Regions from separate parts of the Paraburkholderia sp. 22098 genome, predicted to be linked through region 1. Evidence: predicted binding sites of a transcription regulator. Region 1 holds the regulator's gene; each other region holds the start of a gene.
What was found. Region 1 encodes LexA, which represses DNA repair genes until DNA is damaged. Its sites were predicted from a motif close to ACTGTATNNNNATACAGT; they were not measured.
Positions count from the first base shown of each region.

Region 2: recA (recombinase RecA) is a predicted target of LexA. The motif match lies at 3,069-3,086, and genes of this name have one in related genera.
Region 3: imuA (translesion DNA synthesis-associated protein ImuA) is a predicted target of LexA. The motif match lies at 3,693-3,710, and genes of this name have one in related genera.

Region 1 covers NZ_JBQEPV010000010.1:96,928-103,845, forward strand. The annotation lists gene cysT (sulfate ABC transporter permease subunit CysT) at 1-377, opposite strand, end outside; gene ACTJLB_RS21550 (sulfate ABC transporter substrate-binding protein) at 528-1,577, opposite strand; gene lexA (transcriptional repressor LexA) at 1,884-2,534, shown strand; gene ACTJLB_RS21560 (hypothetical protein) at 2,642-2,998, shown strand; gene ACTJLB_RS21565 (DUF2939 domain-containing protein) at 3,109-3,792, shown strand; gene ACTJLB_RS21570 (universal stress protein) at 3,974-4,438, opposite strand; gene nodI (nodulation factor ABC transporter ATP-binding protein NodI) at 4,715-5,629, shown strand; gene ACTJLB_RS21580 (ABC transporter permease) at 5,658-6,485, shown strand; gene ACTJLB_RS21585 (hypothetical protein) at 6,594-6,918, opposite strand, start outside.
Region 2 covers NZ_JBQEPV010000003.1:348,758-355,675, reverse strand. The annotation lists gene ACTJLB_RS08280 (MFS transporter) at 1-334, opposite strand, end outside; gene ACTJLB_RS08275 (sensor histidine kinase) at 553-2,100, opposite strand; gene ACTJLB_RS08270 (response regulator) at 2,110-2,931, opposite strand; gene recA (recombinase RecA) at 3,168-4,244, shown strand; gene recX (recombination regulator RecX) at 4,252-5,010, shown strand; gene ACTJLB_RS08255 (DUF2889 domain-containing protein) at 5,169-5,906, shown strand; gene sucC (ADP-forming succinate--CoA ligase subunit beta) at 5,903-6,918, shown strand, end outside.
Region 3 covers NZ_JBQEPV010000002.1:73,085-80,002, forward strand. The annotation lists gene ACTJLB_RS03910 (HrpF/NolX family T3SS translocon protein) at 1-1,204, shown strand, start outside; gene ACTJLB_RS03915 (hypothetical protein) at 1,248-2,645, shown strand; gene ACTJLB_RS03920 (superoxide dismutase) at 2,887-3,504, shown strand; gene imuA (translesion DNA synthesis-associated protein ImuA) at 3,722-4,429, shown strand; gene ACTJLB_RS03930 (Y-family DNA polymerase) at 4,359-5,840, shown strand; gene ACTJLB_RS03935 (error-prone DNA polymerase) at 5,847-6,918, shown strand, end outside.

The sequences.
Region 1 (6,918 bases):
CAGCCGTTGCCCGCGTACACGGCCGCGAGCGAAATGCCGGCCACCGACGTGGGCAGTGCGAACGGCAGATCGACCACGGCGTCGACGATGCGCTTGAACGGAAACCTGTACCGCACGAGCACCCATGCGACCAGAAAGCCGAACACCGCGTTGATCAGTGCGCCGCCGAGCGCGGAGAAGAACGTCAGCCGGTACGAGGCCAGCACGCGCGGCGAGCTGACGGCGCGCACGAACTGACTCCAGTCGAGGGTGGCTGTCTTCAGAAAAGTCGCCGCGAGCGGAATCAGCACCACGAGGCTCAGATAAGCCACCGTGATGCCGAGTGTCAGGCCGAAACCGGGCAAGGCGCTTGGTTTGCGGAAGGTCAACGTGGTCATGCTCGATACTCTTTCGGTTGATGCTCGTGTTGCCGGCCGCCTGGTCCTGATCGGCCAAAAGCGCGCCAGCGGCGCGCTCCGGAAAGTGACGCGCCGTGGCGCGTCACGTTGCCTCGGTTCGCGCCTGCCGCGGCGCGGACATGGGCGGTGTTACTGAGGCTGGTAGATCGAATCGAACACGCCGCCGTCGGCAAAGTGCGTCTTCTGCGCGTTGGCCCAGCCGCCGAACGAATCGTCGACCGTGTACAGCTTCAGCTTCGGAAACTTCGAGGTCAGTTCGGCCGGAACCTTGTTCGAACGCGGACGGTAGAAGTTCTTCGCCGCGATTTCCTGGCCCTGCTCGCTGTACAGGAAGTTCAGATACGCTTCGGCCAGCTTGCGCGTGCCATGTTTGTCGACGACCTTATCTACCACCGCCACCGGCGGCTCGGCCAGAATGCTCACGGACGGCACGACGATTTCGAACTTGTCCGGACCGAATTCCTTCAGCGACAGAAACGCCTCGTTTTCCCACGCAATCAGCACGTCGCCGATGCCGCGTTGCACGAAGCTGGTGGTCGCGCCGCGCGCTCCGGAATCGAGCACGCCGGCATTCTTGTACAGCTTGCCGACAAACTCCTTGGCCTTCTGCTCATTGCCGCCCGGCTGATGCGCTGCATACGCCCATGCCGCGAGATAGTTCCAGCGCGCGCCGCCCGAGGTCTTCGGATTCGGCGTCACGATCGACACGCCGGGTTTGGTCAGATCGTCCCAATCCTTGATGTGCTTGGGATTGCCCTTGCGCACCAGAAACACGATCGTCGACGTATACGGCGACGCGTTGTCGGGCAAGCGCTTCTGCCAGCCTTTATCGATCAAACCCTTGTTCGCGATGGCGTCGATGTCATAAGCGAGCGCGAGCGTCACGACGTCGGCCTGCAAGCCGTCGAGCACCGAGCGCGCCTGCGCACCCGAGCCGCCGTGCGACTGCTTGAACGTGACGGTCTCGCCGGTCTTCGCCTTCCATTCTTTGGCGAAAGCCTGGTTCACATCCTGGTAGAGCTCGCGAGTGGGGTCGTAGGACACATTGAGCAGCGTCGTGTCGGCGGCTTGCGCCTGGCCCGCCGCGCCAAGGACGCCAAGCGCGGCTGCCGCGCCGAACGCGAGCGCTGCGATAAGTTTTCGGCTCCTGCCTGCCCGGCCCGCTTCGTGATTGTTCATGCCAAGTTCTCCGCATGTTGGTGCGCTGAAACAGCGTGTGTTGTTTTGCGTCGGGTCACGTGCACATGAGCGACTGGAGGCTAGTCTATCCAGGGGCTTTCATCATTAAAAATAATGTTTATTCATTTTTTAATACGCAAAAGTGGTAATGACAGCCAGATAAGGCGTTGCGGCATGAAAACGGATGTCTTGACGTCGATTTACGACGTTCCAGCGAGGGGTCGAGCCGCAAACTTAAAGTAAAGCTTGAATTGCGCCGGATACTGTATAAAAATACAGGCACCTGTTCATCCATACAGTGGCGCCATGACCAAACTCACCGCACGACAGCAGCAGGTTTTCGATCTGATCCGCCGGGCCATAGAGCGCACCGGTTTTCCGCCCACGCGTGCGGAAATCGCCGCCGAACTGGGCTTCAGCTCGGCCAATTCGGCTGAAGAGCATCTGCGGGCGCTTGCACGCAAGGGCGTGATCGAACTCGCGGCCGGCGCGTCGCGCGGCATTCGCCTGCTTGCTGGCCCGGACGAGGCGCCGCATCAGTTCACGTTGCCGCACGCCAGCATCATGCAACTGTCGCTGCCGCTCATCGGCCGGGTTGCCGCCGGCAGCCCGATCCTCGCGCAGGAACATATCGCCCAACACTATGCGTGCGACCCGGCGCTCTTCTCGAGCAAGCCCGACTACCTGCTCAAGGTGCGCGGGCTGTCCATGCGCGACGCGGGTATCTTCGACGGCGATCTGCTCGCGGTGCAGAAAAGAAGCGAGGCCAAAGACGGCCAGATCATCATTGCGCGGCTTGGCGACGACGTCACGGTCAAGCGCCTGAAGCGCCGCGCGAACGGTATCGAGTTGATTGCCGAGAACCCCGATTACGAGAACATCTTCGTTGAGACAGGCAGTGCGGATTTCGCGCTGGAAGGAATCGCTGTCGGGCTTATCCGCCCGGGCGAATTCTGACAGCACGGGTTTGGCTTAATGAGCGACAAGCTCAGTGCGTCATTAGCCAACCGCTCGCCTGCTCACCGACTAAAGCAGTACTCATGTTGAATCGCCCGGAGAGACTCATGGAACGCCTTGCCCGCCTGTTGCCGTTTCGCCAGTTCGGCCGTCTGCGCCATCTGCGCAAGCTGGTACCTTGCTCACTGATCGAAGCGTCCACGGCTGCTACCGCGTCGCTGTTCGACTTGCCCGCTCGCGGGTCCGACCGGCAGGCTGCGTTGCCGTCTTCATTGCCGGCATTCGCTCGCGTGTCGCTGAACTCGGGGCTCAATACTGCCGAGCCCGAGCGCCGTGCGCCGGTGCGCGTGTACCACGGGCCGTCGCGGCTCATCATGGTCGGCACTGTAGACGCGGTGTGCCGCATGATTGACCGTTGCATCGCCGAGGAAACCAACGTCCACGGAGCGGTGTTCGAGTCCTGACGAGTTGTGAGGTGTGGGGCGCGTCGCTCACATGGTTTGTGGCAGCGCACGGATCGTTTCAGCGCGGTTGCGGTCCACGTTAGATCACACCTGATGGAGATTTCCGCTCGATGGCAGTTTCAACACCCAGGAAGCGCAGCGCCCGTCCGCTTGCAGTCACGCTTACCGTCACGTTGATCGTGATCGCGCTGATCGCGGCGTTGGGCTTCGCTTATGCCTCCCCGTATATCGCGCTCAACAACCTCAAACGCGCCGCCGACGCACGTGACGCGCAGACGGTGAATCGGTATGTCGATTTTCCTGCATTGCGCGAGAGCCTGAAGCAGCAAGTCACGGGCTTGCTGACGCGGCGGCTTGACTCACATGGAAACGGTATTCCGTTGGCTGCGATCGGCGCGATGATTGGCGTCGCGTTGATCGGCCCGCTCGTCGACGCGTATGCAACACCCGACGGCGTGGCTGCGCTTTTGAACGGCATGCCGCCGCGCGGCGAGCCGGGTGAGCGGCCCAACGCCGCGCCGGTGACCGGCAATCCGCCCGCTGCCAATGCGCCCGCCCCCGCATCGTCCGGTGCGGACAGCCGCACGCCCGGCGGCGCTACGGGTGATCCGAACGGCAACGCGGTTGATAGGGCCACCCCGCCCCAACCGCCGCAAACCACAGCCGGCTACCGCGGCCTCAACGAGTTCGCCGTCACATACCAGCACGGTGCCGGGGACGCGCGTTACTCCGCCATCTTCATGCGCGAGGGTCTTTTCACGTGGAAGCTGGCGGCGGTCAATCTGAACGAGTGAGCGCCAGGCGCGGCTTGACACATCGAACGCGCACGCGGCCGATCTGACGCAATGCACTCGTAATGCACACGCGCCGCCCGCTACTCCGTCCTCCGCGTTCATCCGGACCAAAGCTCACGAGCACCCACCCGCACCAAGGCTGCATGCCCGGCGCGGGTGGCCGTGCGCCCGAACCGCATCGTCAGGCCGCTTCCTGCTGCTGCTCATGCGCTGAAGAGCACGCGACCAGAATGCTGCATGACACCCGGTCGAGCAGCGGTGTATTGCCGGCACCCATCCACCATCGGGACAAGCCTGTGCGGCAACGGTGGCCCACCACCACCAGGTCGACGTGCAACTCGTTGGCAAGATTGGCGATCTCGTCGATCGGATGGCCGAACGCAAAGTGACCCTGCGCGTTGACGCCGCGCTCGGTCAGCCAGTCCACGCCCTCTTGCAGGATGTCCCGCGCGGTCTTTTCGAAGCTGCCGCACGCGACGTCCGTCAGCAGTCCCGCGCTTTGCGCAATGCTCGAACGCATGTCCACCACCGAAAGCAGATGCGTTTGCGCCTTCAGATCCAGCGCAAGGTCGGCGCCGCAACGCAGAGCCTTGCGGCCTTCACGCGAGCCGTCGTAGCACAGCAGGATTTTCTGGTAGCTCGCCATCGTTCTTCCCCTTTCCGCAAAAGCGCGGTCTGAATCAATCATGGTGCGCCGCAATTCAGCTTGCAAGGGATGGAAAACGCTAAGTGCGATTGCTGCACGCCCCGGCCTTGTGCATACGAGGCACACTCGATGAGGACAACGCCGGCGACGCCTTTGCGGCAGTGCAAGAACCCACAGCGCGGGGCGCTCCTTAAACCGCCATTTCCCGGCTGATGACCTAGAATGAGCAGCCTTCCCGTCGATTCGCCTCTTTTGCCTGAGCCTCGATCCCTATCCATGCCCGACACCGCTATCGAATTCCAGCAGGTTGAAAAAAGTTACGGCGAAAAGAAAGTTGTCGACGGACTGTCGTTTCATGTCGACGTCGGTGAGTGTTTCGGCCTGCTCGGACCGAACGGCGCCGGCAAGACCACCACATTGCGCATGCTGCTCGGCATTGCCACGCCGGACGCCGGCTCGATCCGCCTGTGCGGCGAGCCGATTCCCGGCCGGGCGCGCATCGCGCGGGCGCGCGTGGGCGTGGTGCCGCAGTTCGATAACCTCGATCCCGACTTTACCGTCCGCGAGAACCTGCTGGTGTTCGGCCGCTACTTCGGCTTGAGCGCCGCGCAATGCCGCGCGATGGTGCCGTCGCTGCTGGAATTCGCGCGGCTGGAGAGCAAGGCCGACGCGCGCGTGAGCGAACTGTCGGGCGGCATGAAGCGGCGCCTCACGCTCGCGCGGGCGCTCGTCAACGATCCCGATGTGTTGATCATGGACGAGCCGACTACCGGCCTCGACCCGCAGGCACGCCATCTCATCTGGGAGCGACTGCGCTCGCTGCTCGCGCGTGGCAAGACGATCCTGTTGACCACCCACTTCATGGAAGAAGCCGAGCGGCTATGCGACCGGCTGTGCGTGATCGAAGAAGGACGCAAGATTGCGGAAGGCGCGCCAAGGGAGCTGATCGAGTCGGAAATCGGCTGCGACGTCATCGAGATTTTCGGCCCCGATCCGTTCGCATTACGCGATGAGCTTGCGCCGCTCGCACAGCGAACCGAGATCAGCGGTGAGACGCTCTTCTGTTATGTGAACGACGCCGGGCCAGTGCATGCGAGACTGAAGCAGCGAGCGGACCTGCGCTATCTGCACCGCCCGGCGAATCTCGAGGATGTATTCCTGCGCCTCACGGGCCGCGAAATGCAGGACTGACTTCCATCGACACTGCACGAGACACGCAATGGATGCACGCACTTATCGAAGCAACGAAGCCACGCCACCCATGCAGGCCCCCTTCGCCGCGTTGCCCGCGAACGCGGTCAACTGGATTGCGGTCTGGCGCCGCAACTACCTTGTGTGGAAGAAGCTCGCGCTCGCCTCCATGTTCGGCAATCTCGCCGACCCAATGATCTACCTATTCGGCCTCGGTTTCGGTCTCGGGCTGATGGTCGGCCGCGTCGACGGCGTGTCGTATATCGCGTTCCTAGCAGCGGGCACCGTTGCGTCGAGCGTCATGATGTCCGCGAGTTTCGAGTCGATGTATTCGGGCTTCTCGCGCATGCACGTGCAACGCACGTGGGAAGCAATCATGCACACGCCGTTGACGCTCGGCGATATCGTGCTTGGCGAAGTGATCTGGGCGGCCAGCAAGTCGGTGTTGTCGGGCGCCGCGATCATGCTGGTGGCGAGCGCGCTCGGCTACGCCAGTTTTCCGTCAGTGCTGCTCGCGTTGCCCGTGATCGTGCTGACCGGCCTCGCGTTCGCAAGTGTCGCGATGGTCGTGACCGCGCTCGCGCCGTCGTACGACTTTTTCATGTTTTATCAAACGCTGGTGTTGACGCCGATGCTGTTGCTCTCCGGCGTGTTCTTCCCGATCTCGCAGTTGCCTGCCGCCGCGCGTGGTGCGGCCGAGGTCCTGCCGCTGGCGCACGCGGTCGATCTGATACGGCCTGCGATGCTTGGTCGCCCGCTCGACAACGCCCTGTGGCACGCGGCCGTGCTGGCGGGTTATGCGGTGGGCGGGTTTATCGTCGCTGCAGTGCTGTTTCGGCGCCGGATGATGAAGTAACTCGTGCTGAAGTAACTCGTGCCGCGCGGCAGAGAGGCGCGGACAATTCGAGGGCTGCTGACCCGATGGGTCAGCGCCCACGAATGAATTTGCTGCACGGACGCGAGCTCAGTCCTCTTCGTCGGTCCAGGGAATGTCGACGTCCGAGATGAACGCGACTGTCGCAAACGGGCCGCCTTCGTGACGGCCGATCTTGCCATCGGCACGCTGCCATTCAACCCGGAACATCGTGCCCGGATCGTCGGCAATCAGCCGCACGGTGCGGATCTCGTCCGGATCGGCGTCCTCGACCGGACCGTCGAGCGAAATCTGCAGTTCTTGCGGCCAGAGACCGTCGGCCGGATCGTAAATCTTGTCGCCGTCCGGAATCAGTGTGAATGCTTCGACGCCGATCGTCGCCGAAGCATCAACGATCATTTTGGCTAGCGCGCGC
Region 2 (6,918 bases), on a different contig from region 1:
CGGGCAGGAAGCCGACCAGGAAGGTCGACAGACCCATGATCACGATGGTGACAAGGAACGTGTACTTGCGGCCGACCATATCGCCGAGCCGTCCGAACACCACCGCGCCGAACGGCCGGACTGCGAAACCCGCGGCGAAACTGAGCAGCGTGAAGATGAAGCCCGCAGTCGGATTGACGCCCGAGAAAAAGCTCTTGCTGATGAAGGCCGCGAGCGAACCGGCCAGATAGAAGTCGTACCACTCGAAAACCGTACCTAGCGACGATGCGAAGATCACCCGCTTCTCATCGCGCGTCATGGGCACGGGCGAAATGTGTCCGCCAACGGTAGCCATATGTCGTCTCCAATATTGATATGCACGCGGTGCGCCGGCCCGCGGCGTTCCCGTGCAACCGATTATTGGAGTGAAAACTTACGGCCTTCTGACATGAACGGCTGCTACTGCAGCTTTTCACGCGCCGGCGGAATGTCGTGAACATCCGTCAACTGGCATGCAATGTCGCGTAGGGTTGCATGAACGCCGCCCATCTCGCTATCTGGCGCCCGTCGCGGTCAGTTCGCGTTAGGGTAAGTCCTGCCCCGTTCCAGCACATGCAAACTGACACGTACGAGCGTGCCTGCGAGCCGCGGCGAGTTTTGATAGACGTTGTCGTCGATAGTCAGCTCGCCGCCGTGCATCGTCGCAATCTCGCGAACGATCGCAAGCCCGAGGCCACTGCCGTCGCCCTCACGGCCGAGAATCCGGTAGAACCGCTCGATCACTCGCGACCGTTCGGCCACGGGAATGCCGAGGCCTGTGTCTTCCACCTCCAGATGCACGAGCCGCGCGGCTTTCTCGTGCCGCACCCTGACCGTGATGCGGCCGCCCGCCGGCGTGTAGCGAATGGCGTTGTCGATGAGATTCGACAACATTTCGCGCAGCATGACGGGATTGCCTTCGACTTCGACGGGCTCTTCCGGCGCTTCGTAGCCGAGATCCATCTGTTTGGCGAACGCGGCCTGTACCCAGTCGCGCACGGCGTTGCGGGCCACTTCTGTCACTTCCACCGGCGTAAAAATCTGTCCGGACATGCGGTTCTCCGCGCGAGCGAGCGCCAGCAACTGCGTGACGAGGCGGGCCGCGTGTTCCGAACTCGTCGCGATCTGCTCGAGCGAGCGATGCACTTCCGCCGACGCGTCCTGCCGCAACGCCAGCTCCGCCTGGGTCCGCAGGCCGGCAAGCGGCGTCTTCATCTGATGCGCGGCGTCGGCGATAAAGCGCTTTTGCAATTCCATGTTCTGTTCGAGGCGCGTCAGCAGATCGTTGAACGACGTGACGAGCGGCTCGATTTCCGGAGGCGCGCGACGCGCTTCCAGCGGCGACAGGTCGTCGGGGCGCCGCGCGCGGATATGCGCCTGCAATGCGTGCAGCGGCGCGAGACCACGCGACAGGCCGAACCACACGAGCAGGATGGCGAGCGGCAGGATCACGAACTGCGGCAGGATCACGCCTTTGATGATGTCGTTGGCAAGCTGACTGCGTTTGTCGAGCGTCTCGGCGACCTGCACGAGCACGGGCTCCGCGCCGGGCGTCTGCGGAAACTCGACCGTCGTATAAGCCACGCGGATGTCGTTGCCGCGCAGCATGTCGTCGCGAAATGCGACGAGCCCCGGTTGCGGCCGGTCTTCTTCGTGCGGCAGCGGCATGTCGCGCTCGCCGGCCACCAGTTCGCCTCGCGTGCCGAGCACCTGATAGAAAACACTGTCGACGTTGTCCGTGCGCAAAAAGTCGCGTGTGGAGTCGGGCAGCGTCAGTTCGGCCACGCCGTTCACCGGGTGGATCTGGCGCGCGAGCACATAAGCGTCGGTTTCGAGCGCGCGGTCGAACGGTCCGTTCGCGATCGACTTGGCGACCAGATAAGTCACCGCGAGACTCATCGGCCACAACAGCAACAGCGGCGCGAGCATCCAGTCGAGAATTTCGCCGAACAGCGAGCGCGGGCGGGCCTCGGCGGCGGTTTCGGTTTCGTCGGGCGGAGCGAACGGATTGGCGTAGCGCTCGTCGCGCGCCTCGTCGAGATCCGCCGCGCGGGCCGTCGCGCGATCGGCGCGTGCGGACATGGGTGTGCTCTATTTGTAGTGGTGGCTCGCCGGCATCCCGTCTGACTGCGGCGACGAAGGCGAAGAAGGCGAAGAAGGCGAAGAAGGCGAAGAAGGCGAAGAAGGCGGCTCGGGTTCGGGCTCAGCGGGCGCGGACGCGGCGTTCGTATTGAGGTTTGCCGGCGCGACCGCCTTCTCGAGACAGTAACCGAGCCCGCGCACAGTAATGATGCGCACGCCGCTCGGCTCGATCTTCTTGCGCAGCCGGTGCACGTAGACCTCGATCGCGTTGTTGCTGACTTCCTCGCCCCATTCGCACAGATGATCGACGAGTTGCTCCTTCGAAACCAGACGCCCGATTCGCTGCAGCAGTACTTCGAGCAGTCCGAGTTCACGCGCCGAAAGCTCGATCACCTGCTCGTTGATATAGGCGATCCGGCCCACCTGGTCGAACGACAGCGAACCGTGCCGCACGACCGTCGGGCCGCCGCCCGCACCGCGCCGCGTCAGCGCGCGCACCCGCGCTTCGAGTTCGTTGAGCGCGAACGGCTTGGCCATGTAGTCGTCGGCGCCGAGATCGAGGCCTTTGACCCGTTCGTCGACGCTGTCCGCGGCGGTCAGGATGAGTACGGGCAGATTGGAGTTGCGGGCGCGCAAGCGGCGTAGCACCTCGAGTCCGGACATGCGCGGCAGGCCGAGATCGAGAATCAGCAGGTCGAAACTTTGCATGGACAGCGCGGTATCGGCCTCCACGCCGCTCTTCACGTGATCGACGGCATAGGCCGATTGGCGGAGTGATCGAACCAGACCGTCCGCGAGTATGCTGTCGTCTTCGGCAATCAGAATTCGCATGGTGCGCCAGCTCAAGGCTTGGCCGGCACCTCGGGTGTCCCCGCGGCGCACAGCGGTCTCCGAAAATTATTGTGGGTGGTTTGGGCTGCGCGGCGGTAAACATGCGCGTTCGCATGAGAATCGCGCTTGCCAAAACCACTGTTTTTTTATACAGTGTCTGGGTTTCGTGTGCTGTCCTTCAAAAGGTGGGCCGCACATCTGCCTCAGACGCCGTTCATCATAGCAAAGGACGATTCATGGAAGAAAGCAAGAAAGGCTCGGCTGGACTGACTGCTGAAAAGAGCAAGGCACTCGCTGCCGCCCTCGCGCAGATCGAAAAGCAGTTCGGCAAAGGGTCGGTCATGCGGCTCGGCGCAGGTGAGGTAGTCGAAGACATCCAGGTCGTTTCAACGGGATCGCTCGGCCTCGACATCGCACTTGGCGTCGGCGGTTTGCCGCGTGGCCGCGTGGTTGAAATTTACGGTCCGGAGTCGTCGGGTAAAACCACGTTGACGCTGCAAGTTATTGCTGAAATGCAAAAGCTCGGCGGCACGGCAGCGTTTATCGACGCGGAACATGCGCTGGATATCCAGTACGCGGGCAAGCTCGGCGTGAACGTGAACGACCTGCTGGTTTCGCAACCGGACACGGGTGAACAGGCGCTGGAAATTGCCGACGCACTGGTGCGTTCGGGCTCGATCGACATGATCGTGATCGACTCGGTCGCGGCGCTCGTGCCGAAGGCTGAAATCGAAGGCGAAATGGGCGATTCGCTGCCGGGTCTGCAAGCGCGTCTCATGTCGCAGGCGCTGCGCAAACTCACTGGCACGATCAAGCGCACGAATTGCCTCGTGATCTTCATCAACCAGATCCGCATGAAGATCGGCGTGATGTTCGGCAACCCGGAAACCACTACGGGTGGTAACGCGCTGAAGTTCTACGCGTCGGTGCGTCTGGATATTCGCCGCATCGGTTCGATCAAGAAGAACGACGAAGTGATCGGCAACGAAACACGCGTGAAGGTGGTCAAGAACAAGGTGTCCCCACCGTTCCGCGAGGCGATTTTCGACATCCTGTACGGCGAGGGTATTTCGCGTCAGGGCGAAGTCATCGACTTGGGCGTGCAAGCCAAGATCGTCGACAAGGCCGGCGCGTGGTACAGCTATAACGGTGAGCGTATCGGCCAGGGTAAGGACAACGCGCGCGAATTCCTGCGCGAGAATCCGGACATCGCTCGTGAAATCGAGAACCGTATCCGCGAATCGCTCGGCGTGAATGCAATGGCTGAAGCGGTGACCGGCGCAGGCGCAGAAGTCGCGGGCGAAGAAGAGTAACCATTACGTGATACGCAAGGGCCGGCCACTGTCCGATACCGGACGCAACGCGGGCGGCCCGCGTAATGACGAGAACGAGTCGGTCGATCCGTCCGAATCGTTCGACGCGCATGATCGCGCTGCGGGCCGTGGCCCGCGGCGCGCCCAGTCTCACAAACCGCCTGCTAGCCCAAATTCCGCAGATTTCTCGGACCCATTCGAGATTGCAGGAAATGCCACGGCTACCGAGCCCACGTATAGCCGCTCACGTGACTCACGCGGAGCGTCCGCCGACGCGAAGTCCGGGCAAAACGAAGCGAAAAAATCCCAACGTCCCGCACGTTCGCTTAAGGGGCGCGCGCTCGGCTATCTGTCTCGTCGCGAATATAGCCGCAGCGAACTTGCACGTAAGCTGAAGCCGTTCGTCGAAGAGAACGACTCGCTCGATACGCTGCTTGATACGCTAGAAGCCGAGAACTGGCTGTCCGATTCGCGTTTCACCGAAAGTCTGATTCATCGCCGGTCGTCGCGAATGGGCACGAGCCGGATCGTCGGCGAATTGAAGCAGCATTCTGTCGATCAAACGCTAGTCGAAGAGGCGAGCGCCCAATTGCGCGAAACCGAGCTTGCGCGCGCCCAAGCGGTGTGGCGCAAGAAGTTCGGCGAACTTCCGCAGACATCGGCCGAGCGCGCGAAGCAGGCGCGTTTTCTCGCATCGCGCGGTTTTTCGGGCGCCACCATCGGCAAAATCCTCAAGGGCATCGACGAAGAATGGAGCGGTGAATAGGCGCAAGCTCGGGCGTAGTCCGCGACCGCGCGCACAGGGTCGTCGAGCACGAAACCGGCTCTGGGCGGCCTGCAGGCCGTTTCGCCGCATTCGGGGCTGTCTCAAATACCCAGTATGCTAAAATTCACGCGTTTTCCAATTCGGCCTTTCCTTTCCGCATGCCGCTTTCCTCGCCAGTGCCCCGTCAATTGCGCCATCGCCGCGCAATCAGAGCGGAAGCTTTTGAGCGAGCCGATGGCCTGTGGGATGTGGAAGCGTGCTTGACCGACGAAAAGCCACGCGATGTGGCGCTTGCGTCGGGCGTCCGGCCCAATGGTCAACCGATCCATGAACTCTGGCTTCGCATCACCATCGATCGCAAGCTCAATGTCGTCGACGCCGAGGCGTCGTCCGACTGGGTGCCCTATCCCGGGCTATGCCAAGCCAGCAATCCTGCCTACCGTGCCCTCATCGGGCTCAATCTCCTTCACAACTTCCGTCGCGATGCTGCCCGTTTGCTGGCCGGCACGGCTGGTTGCACGCATCTCACCGAGTTGTGCGCGATCCTGCCGACCGCTGCTATCCAGGCGTTCGCCGGCGACGTGTGGGATACCGGTGACAAGGCGGCAGGCGCGAGCGCCAGTTCAGAAAATGAGTTGGCCGACGGTACCGCCGAACGTTTAAACGACAAACCGCCATTCCAGTTGGGACGCTGCCAGGCGCTGCGTTTCGACGGGGAGGCAGTGCAGAAGTTTTACCCGCGCTGGTATGGCTATGCGCCACGCCCAGCTGACCGCCCGGCATCGCCAGACAACGGGGCGGCCCGCCAAGAAGGCAGGGGCAATGCGCCCGGCATGTTGGACGGTAGCGGAAACGAAGTTCAATCCAACTCTCAGACTGAAGGGAATCACGCATGAAGATTCACGAGTACCAGGGTAAGGAAATCCTGCGGAAATTCGGCGTCGCGGTACCGCGCGGCAAGCCGGTCTTCTCGGTGGATGATGCGGTCAAGGCCGCGGAAGAGCTTGGCGGCCCGGTTTGGGTCGTGAAGGCTCAGATCCACGCGGGTGGCCGTGGCAAGGGTGGCGGCGTGAAGGTTGCCAAGTCGCTGGAACAGGTTCGCGAATACTCGAACCAGATCCTCGGCATGCAACTCGTCACGCACCAGACTGGTCCGGAAGGCCAGAAGGTGAATCGCCTGTTGATCGAAGAAGGCGCGGACATCAAGAAGGAACTGTATGTCGGCCTCGTGATCGATCGTGTTTCGCAGAAGATCGTCGTGATGGCATCGAGCGAAGGCGGCATGGACGTCGAAGAAGTCGCGGAAAAGACGCCCGAGCTGATCCACAAGGTTGCGGTCGATCCGTCGACGGGCCTGAAGGACGCCGAAGCTGACGACCTCGCGAAGAAAATCGGCGTGCCCGACGCATCGATCCCGCAAGCGCGCGCGATCCTGCAAGGCCTCTACAAGGCATTCTGGGAAACCGACGCATCGCTCGCCGAAATCAACCCGCTGATCCTGACGGGCGACGGCAAGGTCATCGCGCTCGACGCGAAATTCAACTTCGATTCGAACGCACTGTTCCGTCATCCGGAAATCGTCGCGTATCGCGATCTGGACGAAGAAGATCCGGCTGAAGTCGAAGCGTCGAAGTTCGATCTGGCGTACATCTCGCTCGACGGCAACATCGGCTGTCTGGTGAACGGCGCGGGCCTCGCAATGGCAACGATGGACACCATCAAGCTGTTCGGCGGCGAACCGGCGAACTTCCTCGACGTGGGCGGTGGCGCCACGACGGAGAAGGTCACGGAAGCGTTCAAGATCATGCTGAAGAACCCGAACCTGACCGCGATTCTGGTCAACATCTTCGGCGGCATCATGCGCTGCGACGTGATCGCGGAAGGCGTGATCGCGGCGTCGAAGGCCGT
Region 3 (6,918 bases), on a different contig from region 1:
AGCGCTTTCGAACTCCCCCACGTTGATCGCGATGAACCAGAAGCAGGCCAGTTCGTTCGAGAAGAACTACATTCCGTCGGACGACACCAGCGGCGCGAAGCAGGGCCGCCCCATGACCGCTAACGACGCCGAGCGCGAGCTGTACCGCTATTCCGACAACCTGCCCGACCCGGTGACGAAGGACTCATTGCAGCAGATCGTCGACGGAACGGGCAGCGAGGGAAAGCGCCCGCCTCAAGTGATCGCGGCCGCCCAGTATTACCTCGATCATCCGGACGACTGGCAGAAGCTCGCAGGCAACGCCGACGGCAAGGTCAAACGCGGCAAGCTGGAAGACGCGATTTCATCGAACGTCGAATTGAATGCAGACGAAACCGCCACCGTGAAAACAATGCAGGCGAATTCCGACGCGTTCTTCAAGGACGGAAACCTGACGCGCGACAAGCTCAAGACCTTGTCGAACGATCCGAACCCCGACGTCGCGAAAGCCGCGAAGCAGCTGCTCAACGATCCGATGCTGTTCGGCATGATGGACAACGCGCTGCACGGCAATAGCGGCTCTTTTTTCCACGCCGCCGACGACGGCAAGATTTCGAAAAAGGACTTCGACAAATTCACCTCGACGATGAACAAAACGCCCGCGCCGACCTACGCGACTCAGGCGCCGTCGAGCGCTGAGGACGCGAGCGCGGTCGCCGCGATGCAGGACGGCGAAGCCGACCAGCCGGACACGAAAGCAAAGAAGGGCGGCCAGTTCCAGGACTTCCTGCACGGACTTCTCACGATCGCCTCGAAGATCGAGGGTGTTGTGTCGAAGGTGCTCGGCGTGATCGCCGATCTCAAGATTCCGCTTATCAGCCAGCTGGCGGCAGCGGGCTCGGTTGGCGCGCAGGCGCTTTCGAGCGGCTACGAACTCGCCGACACCGCGCTCGAAGGCGGCGACATGAAGCAGGCCGGCATCAAGGCCGGCTTCGATGTGGGCGGCGCGGCCCTCGGCGCGCTGACCGTGCCGGGTGCGGGCACGGCGCTCAAGGGCGCGGAGTCGGCCGCACTGAACGCGGCGTATCAGGCCAACAAAGGTGTGATCAACAAAGCGGCCGCGAAGGAAGCGGGTAAGCAGATCGCCAAGGACGGCGCGAAGGAAGTTGCCGGAACCGAGTACGACGATCACAAGGACGATTTGAATCTTCCGGGCGCGGCCTGATAGCAGCGATGCACCGCGAGATCACGCGGATTGGAGAAAGACGATGCTGAAAGGGATTCCCTTGGATCACAGGGTGCCCGACGGGCGGGCGAACAGTAGTGCGGCCACTAATGCGAACGCTAATGCGACCGGTGAGGTGACGGATAAAGCGGCCGGTGACAGACCGCTTGCGCAGTCGTCAGGAGCGAAGCCGCGCAGTGCGCGCGAGCCGTCGGCGGCGCTGGCAAATTTGCCGGACAAAAGCAACGGCTCACCTGGGCCGCTTAAAGTACGGGCGTCGAAGAGCGCCGCTTCGGCGTCGAAGTCCGGGTCGCGCATCGAGCCCGACGACAACGCGCAGTTGCTCCACGAGCAGATAACCGGCGCTGTGAAGTCCGGCGGACTTCGTGCGTGGAGCTTGCAGACCCAGGGCGGCGCCCCGAAGGTCGCGCCAGAAGACGTTGCGGAGCAGTGGAAATACTCCAGGAATGACTCCGATAGTCAACGGACTTCGACGCGACTCGCGGGCTTCATTCTGGACGGGAATCCGAAGTTGCACGGAACCGAGTTGCAGGCCGTTGCGTCCCGTGCGAGCAATCGCATTGTGATGTCGATGAACAATGGCGAAGCGAACGAGAAGCTCCAGAGGCGTTACGGCGATGCAGCGAGGCTCAAGGACCATCTCGGCGAATTCATTGCCGAAAAACTTCGTACTGCGCCGCAAAGCGGTGCTTCGCCGTTGCTCAATACAGACGACAAGCTGCGCCGCGCGCAGAAGCTGTTCAACTGGCTCGGCGAAAATCCCGATGTCGTCCTGACCGTGACCGACAACCCGTCCCGGCACCACGCCGAGATCAGTGTGAGGCTGACGATCGAAAAGAACTATCCCGAGATGTTGAAGGAAGGTCGCGCCGCGGGTTCCAAGCCGCCGTGCCTTGGTTGCGTCTTGTGGTTCAACGACCGCGACGAGCTGACGGAATATCAGGACGAAGAGCAAAAGGTCCCGGCAGGTCCGCTGTTTCTCACGCCCGATAGTGGCTTGCGCACGCAGTTCGCAACACACGGGGTCGAGCCGATGGGTGCTGTGACGCCTGCTGTCATCGGCGAGGTCGCGGACACCGTCAAGCGCCAGGTGTCCGGTCTGAAGCTCGACATACGTCCGGTAACGAGTGGCAGAACCGACAACATCCCGCGCTCGCCGACAGACGACGAACCGGACACGGCGGATTACACGAAGGCGTTCGAATTCGGCAAGCCGCTCTTCGAGCAGAAGCTCGCTGCGAAGCAGAAGGTCCATGCGAAGCAGAAGCGCGTTTTGAATCAGCAGAACGACGCGAAGCAGAAGACCGACACGAAGCAGAAGATCGACGCGAAGCAGAAGACCGAAGCGAAGCAGAAGACCGAAGCGAAGCAGCAGAGCGACGCGCCGCAAGGCTCCGGATCGTCCCAATCGTCCCGTTAGAAGCCGGCAAATAATTCCCCGCCGCGATGGAATAGCCAGATAGCGTGGAATGTTGTGTGAGTGCGGCGGACATCATGAGCGCCGCGCCACATTACTGGGGATTTCAAACATGCTCAAATCGTCTTTGTCGCGCCGTCGTCTGATGGCAACCGGATCGCTGGCGTCAGTCGGTGTGCTGCTTTCGAAGATGTCATTCGGCGCGAGCACGCAGGCCGCTACAACGGCTGCAAGCTCGCGTGGGGTGCCGGCGTATCTCGGCGCGTCGCCGCAAACTCTGCCGCCGTTGCCGTGGGCGGACAACGCGCTCGAACCGGTTATCTCGGCGCGTACGATCGGGATTCACTACGGCAAACATCATCGTGCGTACTTCGACAATCTGCACAAGCTGCTGGCCGGCACGCCGCTCGCCAATGCGTCGCTCGAAGAGTTGATCATGCAGTCGCACGATCAGCCGGCGCTCGTCGACGTGTTCAACAACGCAGCGCAGGCGTGGAATCACAATTTCTACTGGAACTCGCTCAGTCCGGATGCGAGTGCGCCGAGCGAGAAGCTACAGGCGGCGATCCAGCGCAAGTTCGGCTCCACGGAGGCGTTGACCAAAGCATTGGTGGCCACTTCGGCGTCGCAATTCGGCAGCGGCTGGGGATGGCTGGTGGTCGATCGAGGCGAACTCGCGGTGGTGAAGACGAGCAATGCGGAAACCCCGTTCACGCGCGGTCAGGTGCCGCTGCTGACGGTGGATGTGTGGGAGCACGCCTATTACCTCGATTATCAGAATCGCCGGCCGGATTATTTGGTCGCGACCGTGTCGCGTCATTTGAACTGGGCGTTTGCTTCGGCGAATCTGGATCGGGTTTGATCCCAGCGCTTCAGCCCGTTCATTGAGATTCAGACCGCACATCGCCGCAATGGCGGTGTGCGTCGGGAAGTGCCTGCTGTATGGCGTTTTCTCTGGAATGGATGGCCCACGAGCTTGGGTACACACCTGTCCCTCCATTCGTTCCCAAAAAAAGTGCCTGTTCCCCGTCGCGAAAATCCGTGTAGGATACTGTACATCCATACAGGTTTTTTCGTCCATGACTGCCTCTTCTCCACCGCCCGAAGCGATACACCCGTCCCTGTGGCGGGCGTCCCAGCTTGCGCGCGGCCGGGGGCAGGTGGTCGACACCGGCTACCCGGCGCTATCGGCTGAACTGCCTGGTGGCGGCTGGCCAGTGGGCGCACTGGTCGACCTGCTCGTGCAGCAGCCGGGTGTAGGCGAACTGCGGCTGCTACGCCCGGCACTCAGTGCCGCGGGCAACCGGCCCATTGCGTTCGTCCAGCCCCCGCATACACCGGACGGCCTCGGGCTCAGCTACATCGGCCTGTCGCTTGAGCAGGTGCTGCGCGTCAAGGCGCAGAAAACGGCGGACGCGCTGTGGTCGGCAGAACAGATTCTGCGTGCCGGCAGTTGCGGTGCGCTGATTTTCTGGGCGCAGTATGCGCAGGCTTCGTCGCTTCGGCGCCTGCATCTGGCGGCGCAGTCGTCGGAGACGCTTTTCGTCATGGTGCGGCCGCTCGCGAGCGCTCAGGACGCGTCGCCGGCGCTATTGCGGCTGGCGCTCAAACCATCTGCCGACGGCCTGACCGTCGACATCGTGAAACGACGAGGGCCCTCGCGCGCGGAGCCCCTGTCGATTCCCCTTCAACCCACTCCTGTTCTGCTGTCACGACATGCGCGTCTTCCTCGCCGTTCACCTGCCGAAGTTGCCGCTCGAAGTTTTCAGGCCGAAGTGGTCGCCTGAGCCCGCTCACGGCAGTGTCGTGCTCGAGAAGGACAAGGTCGTGATTGCGGACAGCGTCGCGCGCGCGGCCGGAGTGAGGCTCGGCATGAAACGCGGGGGCGTGCTCACGCTGTCGCCCGAGACGGACATGCACGAACGCGACTTCGCCCGCGAACAGTCCGCACAACGCGAGGTCGGCGTGGCGCTAATGCGCTTTTCGCCCGAAGTCGCGCTGCTCGATGAAGCGACCGTCGTCGTGGAAATAGGCGCGAGCCTGCGCCTCTTTGGCGGACTGCTTGCGCTGTGCCGCGAGGCGAAGGCGCTGCTTGCCACGCTCGGTCTCACCGCGCGCGTGAGCGCCGCGCCGACCGGCCAGGGCGCGTGGCTGCTGGCGCGATATGCGAAGGGGCGGGGCGCGCGGCGCGTGCTGAAGCTGTCCACGCTCGAGCAGCGCCTCGCCGCGTTGCCCATGATCGCGGTCCCCGAGGTGCGCGAGTTCGCCGACTGGTTCGCGGGGCTCGGCTGCGAAACCATCGCCGACATTCGCCGGCTGCCGCGCGCCGGGTTGCAGCGGCGCTGCGGAGAACACCTGCTCGATTCGCTCGACCGCGCATTCGGCACCGCACCGGAACTCTTCGACTGGCTCGAATTGCCGCCCACGTTTTCCGCGCGCATCGAAATGCCTGACCGGCTCGAACATGCGGACGGCGCCGTGTTCGGCGCGCATCGGCTGATCGTGCAGTTGTGCGGCTGGCTCTGCGCAAAGCAGTTGGCGGTCACCGCAATACGTTTGTTGCTGGAGCACGAGCGGGGGCGCGACGCCATTGAACCCACCACCATCGACATTGCCCTCGGCGAGCCAACGTGGCGTGAAGAACACCTGGTGAGGCTGCTGAAGGAGCGCTTGCATCGCATCGAGCTCACCGCGCCGGTTATCGCATTGCGTCTGGACGCCTCGAAAGTGGAGTCTGCTGCGCCGGCTTCCGATACGCTTTTTCCCGAGCCCGGCGGCTCAAAGGAAGATCATGCACGGCTACTCGAACTGCTGGTCGCGCGGCTGGGTGACGAGAACGTGCTGCGGCCCGCGCCGAGTCCCGACCATCGGCCGGAAGTCGCCAACTGCTGGGTGCCGGTGACGCAACCGGTGAAGCCCGCAGTCATACCGGAAGGCTTGCCGAGGCCCACGTGGATGCTCGATACGCCGGTGCGCTTGATAATGCGCCAGCATCGTCCGTTCTATGGCTCGCCGCTGCGCATGGTGTCGCCGGGGGAGCGTATCGAGGCGGGCTGGTTCGACGGCGAACTCGTGACACGCGACTACTTCGTCGCTCAGGCCGACGACCAGAGCTGCTACTGGATTTACCGCGAACGTGTCAGCAGCCGCGACGCCGAAGAAGACCAGCGGTGGTTCCTTCATGGCCTTTTCGGATGACGCGCCATGGATGCCACCTTCAGCATGCTGCCGGCGTATGCCGAGCTTTTCTGCCTCTCCAATTTTTCGTTTCTGCGTGGCGCGTCGCACGCCGAGGAACTCGCTGAGCGCGCCGCGCAACTGGGCTACTCGGCGCTTGCCATTACCGACGAGTGCTCGCTTGCCGGTGTGGTGCGCGCGCACGTCGCGGCGAAAGAAGCGAAGCTGCCGTTTATCGTCGGCTCCTACTTTCGTCTGGTGAACGCCGACGGCTCGCCGGCATTCGGACTCATCCTGCTGGCGAAAAATCGCGAGGGCTACGGCAATCTGTCCGAACTCATCACGCTGGCGCGTACGCGCGCGCCGAAGGGCGAATACCGGCTCACGCCGCAGGACCTGTCGCGACCGGAGAAGGAATACCGGCACCTGCTGGGCCTGCCGGACTGCCTGGCCATTCTCGTGCCGACCTTCCCGGCAAAAGAAGATGTGCTCGATGCCCAGGTCGAATGGCTGGACGAGACCTTTCCCGCACGCGCGTGGGTGGGCCTCGTGCTTCATCAGCGGGCGATGGACGACATTCACCGCGGCGCGGTTGAATTCGTCGCGCGCAACCGGGACGTGCCGGTGGTCGCACTCGGCGAAGTGGTCATGCACGTGCGTTCAAGAAAACCGCTGCAGGACACGATAACCGCCATTCGCGTCGGCAAGCCGGTTCATGAATGCGGATACGAGCTTGCGCCGAATGCGGAGCAGCACCTGCGCTCGCGGCTGCGGCTGGCCAATCTGTATTCGCCGGAGGCACTTGCCGCGACAGTCGACATCGCCGCGCGCTGCACCTTCTCGCTCGACGAACTGCGCTACGAGTATCCCGACGAACTGATACCGCCCGGCTTCACGCCGACCGCCTATCTCCGGCAGGAGACGTACATCGGCGCGCAACGGCGCTTTCCGTCGGGCATTCCGCACCACGTGCAGGAGCAGATCGAGCACGAGCTTGAACTGATTGCCGACCTGCAATATGAACCGTACTTTCTGACGGTCTACGACCTGGTCCGCTTTGCGCGCAGTCAGCACATTTTGTGTCAGGGACGCGGATCGG